3 regions of the Desulfovibrio sp. genome follow, and region 3 is predicted to be linked to each of the others. Evidence: riboswitches for the same ligand, from Rfam matches in the RefSeq annotation. Region 3 holds a riboswitch; each other region holds the start of a gene.

What was found. Region 3 has a riboswitch for cobalamin ahead of QZ383_RS11110 (hypothetical protein). Riboswitches for the same ligand answer to the same signal wherever they lie in the genome.
Positions count from the first base shown of each region.
Region 1: it holds a riboswitch for cobalamin, as region 3 does, so the genes downstream of both, QZ383_RS06730 (sirohydrochlorin cobaltochelatase) here and QZ383_RS11110 (hypothetical protein) in region 3, are expected to answer to the same signal.
Region 2: it holds a riboswitch for cobalamin, as region 3 does, so the genes downstream of both, QZ383_RS01925 (anaerobic ribonucleoside triphosphate reductase) here and QZ383_RS11110 (hypothetical protein) in region 3, are expected to answer to the same signal.

Region 1 covers NZ_JAHZCJ010000004.1:24,146-27,416, forward strand. Annotated here, with positions in the region: gene QZ383_RS06725 (hypothetical protein) at 141-716, shown strand; gene QZ383_RS06730 (sirohydrochlorin cobaltochelatase) at 893-1,831, opposite strand; cobalamin riboswitch at 1,863-2,083, opposite strand; gene QZ383_RS06735 (30S ribosomal protein S1) at 2,294-3,271, shown strand, end outside.
Region 2 covers NZ_JAHZCJ010000001.1:435,607-438,877, reverse strand. Annotated here, with positions in the region: gene QZ383_RS01925 (anaerobic ribonucleoside triphosphate reductase) at 1-1,571, opposite strand, end outside; cobalamin riboswitch at 1,600-1,779, opposite strand; gene QZ383_RS01920 (pitrilysin family protein) at 2,386-3,271, opposite strand, start outside.
Region 3 covers NZ_JAHZCJ010000008.1:103,012-106,282, forward strand. Annotated here, with positions in the region: gene QZ383_RS11100 (ABC transporter ATP-binding protein) at 1-44, opposite strand, end outside; gene QZ383_RS11105 (iron ABC transporter permease) at 44-1,144, opposite strand; gene QZ383_RS11110 (hypothetical protein) at 1,141-1,380, opposite strand; cobalamin riboswitch at 1,363-1,541, opposite strand; gene QZ383_RS11115 (polyphenol oxidase family protein) at 1,569-2,324, opposite strand; gene QZ383_RS11120 (5-formyltetrahydrofolate cyclo-ligase) at 2,315-3,070, opposite strand; gene QZ383_RS11125 (metallophosphoesterase) at 3,110-3,271, shown strand, end outside.

The DNA.
Region 1 (3,271 bases), on a different contig from region 3:
TGCATTGCCGCATGTGCGCTCCACCCCGGCAAATTATCACAACTCCCTTTGCCGCATAGACCTTTGCCCCTTTTTGGCATAGGATTTTATGCGAGCGCGCCCATGTTCTACGCGCCAGAACCGCCGACACTGGAGCGCGTATGCCCCTTGCCGCCTTACCCGCATCCATTTTCTCGCTTGCAGGCTACCTCATGCTCGCAGGGGGATCGTTTGCGCTGGTGAGGCCCGGTCTGGGCCTGCTCATTGTGCCAGTGCCGCTTCTGGCAATTCCCCTGCATTTTCTTGCGCGCCGTATCGGCGATTTTGCGGGCGTGGCGCATTCCCGCTGGCAAATGCGCACCTTCGGTCTTTTTCTGCTGCTGTTTCTTGGTCTTGTGGCCATTTTTTTCATTCTTGGCGCAATTTGCACTGACGGCCCGGCTCTGGACAGACTGGAACTCATTGGCAATGCCTATAATTCCGGCAATGTTGACCTGTATGCCTCGCTGGTGGGGCTGTGGGAAATCAAGGAGTTGCAGGTTTTTACCCTGAGCGCATCCGTGTGGGCGGGGCTGGCGCTGTTATGGCCTCTCAAAAGGGCATTTCAGGGCATGCTGGCGCTGGCTGCGGGCATTGCGCCCAAGGCCTTGCCCCTTTGGGGCTGCTGGCTGGCCTTTGCGGCCGCCATTGCGGCGCAGGGCGGCATGCTGGCCTGGCTGGTGGCACGGCAGGCTTAAGTCGCAACATTCTCAAGCGCACTGAGCCTTACAACTAGTCTGAAAAACCTCCGCGAAACGCCGCATCGCCCGCATTCCCCAATTTCCCGCATCCAAAAACAGAAGCCGCACAAACCAGACGCGCTGTCCCGGCCTATGCGGCTCCCGCAACAAATATGCGGCGCAGGCAAGCCCTGCTACTGCTTCTTGGGTTCCTTGGTCAGGTCATCGGCAGCTTCGCGGGCATGGCGCACCAGTATGGCGCGCGCACCGGCAATCTGGCCCAAACCCTTGAGGTTGGTCTCCACCTTGAAGCCGGCTGCTTTGAGTTTCGAGGCCCAGGAATCGTCTTCATCCCCGGCCATGTCGTTGTGCGCATGATCGCCAGCCACCAGCATGAGCGGTTCGATAACCACTTTCTTGACCTTGGCGGCCTTGAGCTCCACCAGCAGGTCGTCCACGCTGCGCGCGCCCTCTACTGTCGCCATAAACACGCGTTTGTCCGCATCGTGGAACACGGCGCGCGTACCTTCAAAGGTCAGATCCGCGCGGCCATGGCTCTGGCCGTGGCCCATGAGCACCAGGGCTGCATCCTTGCCGCGCAGAGATTTGACGTCTTCCCTGATGGCCTGAATGAGTTCCTGCGCGTCTTTTTTCGATTCCAGCATGGGGCGGCCAAGAAACACTGCGTCAAAGCGGCCCGGATTTTTTTGCAGGTCGATAAGCACGGCCCGTTCAAGCGCGCTGAACTCCTCGCCCGCCATGACGTGCAGCGACTGTACGCGCACGACCTTGACGCCGTCCTTGGCAAGCTGGGCGAGGCCATCGCTGATGCCGCCCACGGGATGCCCCTCGGCGGCTATTTTTTTGCGGATAATCTGCGAGGTATAGGCCCACACCACCGGCTGACCAGGAAAAGCGGCCTTGAACTCCGCATCCACGGCCTTCATGGAAGCCAGGGCTTCGGGAACGCTGGTGCCAAAGGCCACCAGCAACACGCCTGCTTTGGGGCTCTCTGCGCCGGATTCAGCGGCAGGAGCAAGCGCAGGCGCGCCCATGACGGCGCACAGCAAAAGAATGGGCAAAAGGGTACGGGTGAAATAATGCAAAATGGAATGCGGCGTAGCACGCAGCATGGCAACCTCCTCAATGGCGCGTTGACGGGTTGAAGTTGGATAAAATGCCGGAGGATATTCGGACTTGAGGGCGTGGGCCTTGCGCCCCTTGCCTAGACTTCGCCTTCGCCGCTCGCGCGACTGGCTGTAGCGCCCCGCCATGTGGCGGAACGATGAAGCTTCGTTCCCTCTTACCGCAGCGCGACTGTTTCCGATTTTAACGGAATTCCCCGCCGACCCTTTCAAAACAATTCATGCGACAATAAAAGTCAAGTGGGCATACCCTGCAAGCCCCGCCAGACAGGCCCTTGCAGGGTATGCCCCGCGCGGGCTGCCGCGCCTGGGCCATCCGGAGCGGCGCGGAATCCCGATTTTTCGGCGGCTAAAGCCGATTTGGCGCGTATTTTTTCTTGTTCTTTTACTGAAATCCTGATAATAAGGCACCTCCCTGTTATGGGGAAATTATGTTTGGAGGCTGGACATATGGCAGGTTTGGAAACCGGGCACGACAACGAAATCAATTTCGAAAGCGCCCTTGAAAACTACCTCAATCCCGATTTCGGCGATCTTGAGGAAGGCTCTATCACGAAGGGCGAAATCGTCCGCGTGGATGATGACAATGTGCTTGTTGACGTGAACTTTAAGTCCGAAGGGCAGATTCCCGCGGCAGAATTCCGCGACCCCGCCGGCAACATTTCCGTCAAAGTGGGCGATCGTGTTGACGTTTACGTTGTTCGCAAGAACGAAAACGACGGCACCATCACTCTTTCTTTCGAGAAAGCCAAGCGCATGCAGGTGTTCGACCAGCTCGAAGACGTGCAGGAAAACAACCGGGTCATCAAGGGCCACATTGTCCGCCGCATCAAGGGTGGCTACACCGTGGACATCGGCGGTGTGGAAGCGTTTTTGCCCGGTTCACATGTGGATCTGCGCCCCGTGCCGGATATGGATGCCCTGGTCAACCAGGAATTCGAATTCCGCGTGCTCAAGATCAACCGCCGCCGCAGCAACGTTATCGTTTCTCGCCGCGTGCTGCTTGAAGAGGAGCGCGATTCCAAACGCCAGGATCTGCTGCGCACCCTTGAAGAAAACCAGATCGTTACCGGTAAGGCCAAGAACATCACCGAATACGGCGTGTTTGTTGACCTCGGCGGCCTCGACGGCCTGCTGCACATCACCGACATGAGCTGGAAGCGCATTCGCCATCCCAAGGAAATGATCACCATCGGTCAGGAACTGACCCTGAAGGTGCTTTCCTTCGATCGCGACAACAACAAAGTTTCCCTCGGCCTCAAGCAGCTCGTGCCCGACCCGTGGCAGGACATCTCCGCCCGCTTCCCTGAAGGGGCCAAGTGCAGCGGCAAGGTCACCAACCTGGTTGACTACGGCGCATTTGTGGAACTGGAACCCGGCGTTGAAGGCCTGGTGCACATTTCCGAAATGTCCTGGACCCGCAAGCTG
Region 2 (3,271 bases), on a different contig from region 3:
AGAGCGTAAAAACGGCTGATGTCGCCACGCGCATCCAGCCCGAGCCGGGGAAGATTGATGGAGGTGAAGCTCAGATTGCCGCGACCGCACGTAACCTGCCTGTCCTTGTCGTACACGTTGCCAAGCACGCGTGTACGGCAGCCCATGTAGGCAACTTCCGTATTATAGTCGTCCGGATGGTAGTACTGGAGGTTGAACGGCGCATCAAGAAAGCTGAAATTGGGGAAGAGCCGCATGGCGGAAACGTCCATGGCCTGCTTGAAAAGGTCGTAGTTGGGATCTTCTGGATTATAGTTGACCCCGGACTTCACCTTGAAAATCTGCACGGGGAAGATGGAGGTTTCCCCATTGCCAAGCCCGGCCTTGGTGGCGCGCAGCAGGTTTTTAACAACCATCCGCCCCTCGGCAGAAATATCCGTGCCGTAGTTGATGGAGCTGAAAGGCACCTGTGCGCCTGCGCGCGAATTCATGGTGTTCAGGTTGTGGATCAGGGCTTCCATGGCCTGATAAGTGCGGCGCTCGGTGTATTTGAGGGCTTCGCCGGCAGCGTAGGCATGCGCGCGCGTCACAAGCTCGCGCCGGGCCTCGGGGGCTGCCGCCACAAGGGCTTCTCCAAAGGCATCGCAGGTGCCAAGGCGCGGGCCTTCGGGCAACAGGGCGATGGTTTCTCTGGCGGCGTCAATGGCTGCCTGCTCTTCCAGATTCTGGGCAATGCGCAAAAATGCGGCAAAGGCGCGCTCATATTCCTTGCGGTAGGTTTTGATAACGCCCTCGGCCATGGCAAAGTCAAAATGCGGCACACTCTGGCCGCCGTGCATTTCATTCTGGTTGGCCTGAATGGCAATGCAGGCAAGGGCCGAGTAGCTCTCAATGGAATTGGGCTCGCGCAAATGCCCGTGTCCTGTGGAAAAACCATTTTTAAACAAGGGGATAAGGTCAATCTGGCAGCACGTTTCCGTGAGCATGTAAAAATCTTTGTCGTGAATGTGGATGTCGCCGTTACGGTGCGCGGCAGAGGCATCCTTGGGCAGAATGTAGTTGTCGATGAAGAATTTTGAACCCTCGGAACCATACTTGAGCATGGTGCCCATGGCCGTATCGCCATCGATATTGGCATTCTCGCGCTTGATGTCTTCTTGCAGAGCCGGAGAATACGTAAGCTTTTTATAGATATCCATGAGATACGATTCCGCATTACGGATTTTCGTATGCTCGGCCCGGTACAGAATGTAAGCCTTGGCGCTTTTGGCGTAGTCGTACTGAATCAGGGTTTCTTCAACAACATCCTGAATTTCTTCCACATGCTTGAGGCTGCGCGACTCCAGCTTTTTGCACACCTTTTCGGTGACAAACAGCAGGTCAGTGGGTGACATGTCTTCACCACCAACGGCCTGATTGGCCTTGGTGATGGCATTGAGAATCTTGACCGAATCAAAAGGCACTTCCGTGCCGTCGCGCTTAATAATGCTGGCGAGCATGAACTTCGCTCCAAACGTGTGGGCTATGAACAAAAAGGCCGCCCGAACAGAACGGGCGGAGAGGCCATCAATGGCCCTTTTCTGACGGTTCATCTGCAAAAGCCCGTTGCAGATGCTCCACTTTCTTAGAACGGTTGAAAGCAGGTCTTCCGGCTTGCCTGCCGCTCTTCGGCCTTCCCGGTATTATCCAGTGGCACGCGAGGAAAAGCGGTGTTGAACAGGCTCACGGCGGCGGGTCCGCTCCCGAATTTCACGGGAATTCCCTATTAAGCTCCATGGCGCTTTCAATGTCTAGAAAATCTCAAAAGAATTGCACCCTGTCAATAAATGCAGGCAAAAAAGCTCTCCTAGTGCCGTAGCAACACTGCGAATTCACTATTGAATTTTCTTGCCTGCCCAACTTTTTCACTACACCAAGGCCGCAAAACAGTGAGGGCGTGAACAAAAGTGTTCGCCCTGGCTGGAGCCAGATCAGGCAACCTGACCCGCAACATTTGTGGCTTTGATTGGCGTTGCTGAAACATTTCGCCATGGATTCAGGCATCATGCCCGCATGGCGCTGCCGCCCCGGCCCCGGCACTGCGACCGCAGCCGATACCTGGCGAGCTTTCCTCAGAAAGCAGTTCCCGTAACGCAGGCAAGAACTTACTCTACCCACGCCGGGTTTTCAAGACGGCCTCCCCCACGTAAGGGGACTTACCTCGGACTTGACATTTTTATTTGCCCGCCGCTTGCCGAAGATATCGTTTATAAAAACTTTTTTTGTACAATCAAACAAGGGTTGAGCATTTCGTAACAGCCAAGAAACACAAGGGGCCGCATCGGCCCAACTCCGCTTCCACCGCCAATTTGCAGGGAAGCGCAATCGGATATCCGATGCGGCCCGTCAACAAATCCGAAACGCCGCCTACGGCAGCAGGATCATGTTATAAAGGTTTTTGTCGTCCAGATACTTCTGCGCCACAGCCTGAATATCCGCAGGTGTCAGCTTGGCCGCCTTGTCGATGAGCGACTTGCTGAAATCTCGGGGCAGGCCCAGTACGGCGTCTGTGGCGGCCACGCCCGCGCGGGAATCAAGGCTCTGCTTGTCGCGGTAGTATTCGCCAAGCAGGCGGTTGGCCCCGGCTTCAAGCAATTCGGCAGGCAGAGGTTTTGCCTTGATATCGGCAATAATCTTGGCAAAGCCTTCACGCGCCTGCGCGACCTTGTCAGGCGTAGTGCCAATGTAAAAAGCCATCATGCCAGCCTGAGGCATGGCGCGGTAAAAGGCCGTGACCGTGTACCCGAGGCCCTGCTCATCGCGCATCTGGCTGAACAGCAGGCCGCTCTGCCCGGAAAGCACAGACTGCAAAAGCATCAGCGCCGGGGCATCCGGGCTGGTGTAGGGCACAGCCTTGAACATCTGGAGCACGTGGGCCTGATTGCGCCCCGGCAGATGCAGATCAAGGTTGCGGGCATCACCCCATGAGGGGGCGGGCAAGGAGAAATCCTTGTTGTCTGGCGCGGGCAATGTGCGGGCAAAGGCCAGCACGGCCTCGCGGTCAAAATCGCCAGCAACGGCCAGCACCCAGGGCTGCACGAGTTGCTTGTCCCAGAACGAGCGTACATCCTTGGGCGTAAACCTGGAGAGGTTCGCTTCCGTCCCCAGACTATCGTAGCCGTAGGGCTGACCGCCGGGGAAGATGAAGGGATTCACCCGCGAGAACAGGAAGGAGGTAGGCCTGTCTGCCCGCTGGCGGATGGCGGCCTTCATGTTTTCCGCTTCACGCTTGATTTCCTTGGCTTCAAAGCGG
Region 3 (3,271 bases):
GCAGTGCGCCCCTCATGACGAATATTTTGGCCAGGCCGCAGCATCAGCGCCTCCGCACCAGCAGGGCGAAAAATGGCCCGCCAAGCAAGGCCGTGACCACGCCCACGGGCAATTCCTGCCCGCCGGAAAGCACGCAACGGGCCAGCACATCGGCCCAGACCAGCAGCACCCCGCCGCCGAAAAAGGCCGCAGTCAGCAGGGGGCCGTGCCCCCAGCCCAGCAGCAGACGCAGCACGTGCGGCACCACCAGCCCCACAAAGCCGATCACCCCGGCCACGGCCACGCAGCCAGCTGTCATGCAGCTTGCCCCGGCCAGCAGCCACAGGCGGGCGCGGCCCACATCAAGGCCGGTCTGGGCGGCCTGCTCATCCCCAAGGGAAAGCACGTCCAGGGCGCGCCAGCCAAAAGCCGTTGCCAGCAAGCCCGGCACAAGGGTCGCCAGCAAGAGGGGCAGGCTGCTCCAGCCCCGGCCCTGAAAGGAACCCATGATCCAGAACACAATACTGGTTACGGATTCCTCGTTGAGGGCCTTCACAAGGGCCACCAGCGCCCCTAAAAATGCTGCCACGGCAATGCCCGCAAGAATCACGCTCTCCCGGCTGAACGCGCCGTCGCCGCGCCCCAGCCACAGTGCGCAGCCAAGGGCCGCGAGTGCGCCGATCAGAGCCGCAGGGGCCACCAGCCCGGCATGGCTGAAGCCAGCCAGCCCCGGCACATTGCCCAACCACGGGATGCTCCCCAGCATGGCCACCAGCGGCCCGCCAAGGGCTATAGCCATGCTGGCCCCGCAGGCGGCCCCGGCGGAAATTCCCAGGGTAAAGGGATCAGCCAGCGGATTGCGCAACACGCCCTGCAATGCTGCCCCGGCCATAGCCAGAGCGCCGCCGCACAGGGTGGCCAGACACACCCGGGCAAGGCGGATGCTTACCACGACCCCGGTCAGGGCCGGATCATCGGGCGCAGACGCAAAGCCTGCCAATGCCGCCAAAGCGCGAAACACGCTCTGTGCGCTCAAGGGCACAGGCCCCGGCAAACAGGCCAACGGCAGCGAAACAAGCCACACGACCACAAGACCGGTAAAAACCGGACACAGCCTGCGGGATTGCGGGAAGGAGGAGTGAGAAGATGCGGTCGTTCTGGTCATGCCAGCCCTCTGGCCGTAGCCTGCGGGGGCACACGCGGGCCAAAGCGTTGGCTGACCTCAGGGGTCAGACCCTTGCCCAGTGGCGGCCTGCGCCGCGCGAGCATAAAAAAAGCCTCTTCCACTCGTGGTGGAAGAGGCCCGTATTTCCTCTGTCCTGCCGGCAAAAACCCGTTGCCGTGGGGCGGCCAATGCCGCACCGTGGTGCCGTCATTCCATGACTGCGCACCTTGGGGCATGGCAGGTCTTCCGGCTTGGTTCCCCTGCTCCGGCCTTCCCGTTTCCAGTGGCGCAAGATGGAGCAAGGTTAAGAACCTCACGGCGGCGGGTCCGCTCCCGTTTTTCACGGGATTCCCTTTTCAAGCCGGTCTACCCGGCTACCAATGCCGCCAACACTCTAGGCGCGGCCTTGCGGCCTGTCAATGGCTCAGGCTGCGATCCACACAAGGCTGGCCTGACGGCCCGAGCGTCTGGCGCAGCGGTAGGAGAAAAACTGCTCGTTGTTGCTGGCGGTGCAGATGTCCAGCCCGTAGATGTTGCGGGGCAAAAGACCCGCGCGCTCCAACTGGTGCCGCGTGAGGCCCCATAAATCCATGGTTTTGCTGTTGGCGTCAAACCAGGGCAGGTAGGGATCGCCCCACTCCTTCTCAAAATTGACAAATTCCGCCTTGCCCGGCCCGAGGCTGGGGCCGCGTACGGCCAGCAGATCGCGCGGTTCAAGGCCGTAACGTTCGCAAAAGCGGGCCACGCCGGTGATGGGGAAATCGCAGCGGTTGCCGCGCCAGCCCGCATGCATGGCGGCAATGTACGCGCCGCTTTTGTGGGCAATGAGGATGGGCTGACAATCTGCCGTCTTAATGAGCAGGCCAAGGCCGGGACGCGCTGTGGCCATGCCGTCGCCCTCCGCCGTGACGGGCGTTTCGCAGGCCACGGCTTCCGGCTCAAAAACAAAACCATCGCCGTGCACCTGCATCAGTTCGGCCCAGGCGGTCATGCCTTGCGGGCGCAGGCCTTCCAGCATGCTGCGGCGGTTGGCAATGACGTGTTCGGGGTTATCCTGCACGGTAAAAGCAATGTTGCCGCCGCCAAACTCGCCAAGGCTCACGCCTCCGGCGCGGGTCTGAAAGGCGCAACGCACCTGCGGAACACCGGGAAAAACAAAGGGGATATAGCTTATAGACACAGCATACGCTCTTCAGTACATATATAGTTGACCCGCTGATCCCAGGGGGCCAGGGGCAGGGATTCCACAAGCTGAAATTCAAAACACAGGCCCACGCGAGGGCAGGTGAATCCTTTTTCCAGAAAGCGGTCGTAATAGCCGCCGCCGTAGCCCAGCCGCCCGCCAGCGAGATCAAAGGCCACACCGGGCAGGAGCGCAAGGTCTAGGGAAAGGGGGTGTGCTGCCGCTGCACCGCTGCCGCCCGCCGCTTCCGGCCCAAAACCGGGCAGGGAATCGTGCGGTTCAAGCAGACCGAGCGGGCCGGGCCGCAACTGATCGGGGCCGCTGCAAGCCACAAAATCCATAAATCCCGGCTCGCTGCGCCGCACACGCGGCAGCCACACAAGCATACTGGCCTGCCAGGCCGCACGCAGCAGGTCTTGCGTGCCAAGCTCGCCCCTGACCCCCACATAGAGAGCCACAGACCGGGCATTCTTCCACAGGGTGGACTCCATCAGCCTGTTCTGCGCCGCATCGCTACGGATTTCGGCCAACTGGGGCAACTGCTCCGCCCGCAGGCGGCGCATGGCTTTGCGCACATCGTTTCTGGCCTGAGCCATAGCCTCGGTCAGCTCGCCAGAAAAATTGCCCGGCAAACACGTTGGCGGAGCATCCGACTGGTTCACTGGCTGGCGGGGCGGCGCAGGCGCGGAGGGCATGGCATCTGAGGGCAAGCGGCTCTTTCCTTGTGGTGCAATGTGTGGCATTCTCAACACCTGCGCCACTGTAACAAAGGAAGCAACACCATGCCAAGCGCCGACTCTCAGGATTTTCTCTGGATCGCCGTGGGCGACATCCACGACGAGCCTGAACGTTTTGCCCAGATACCGGAACTCTCGCAGGCTGACGGCATTATCGTTACCGGCGACCTGACCATCACCGGCGGCGTCAAGCAGGCAGAGCTGGTC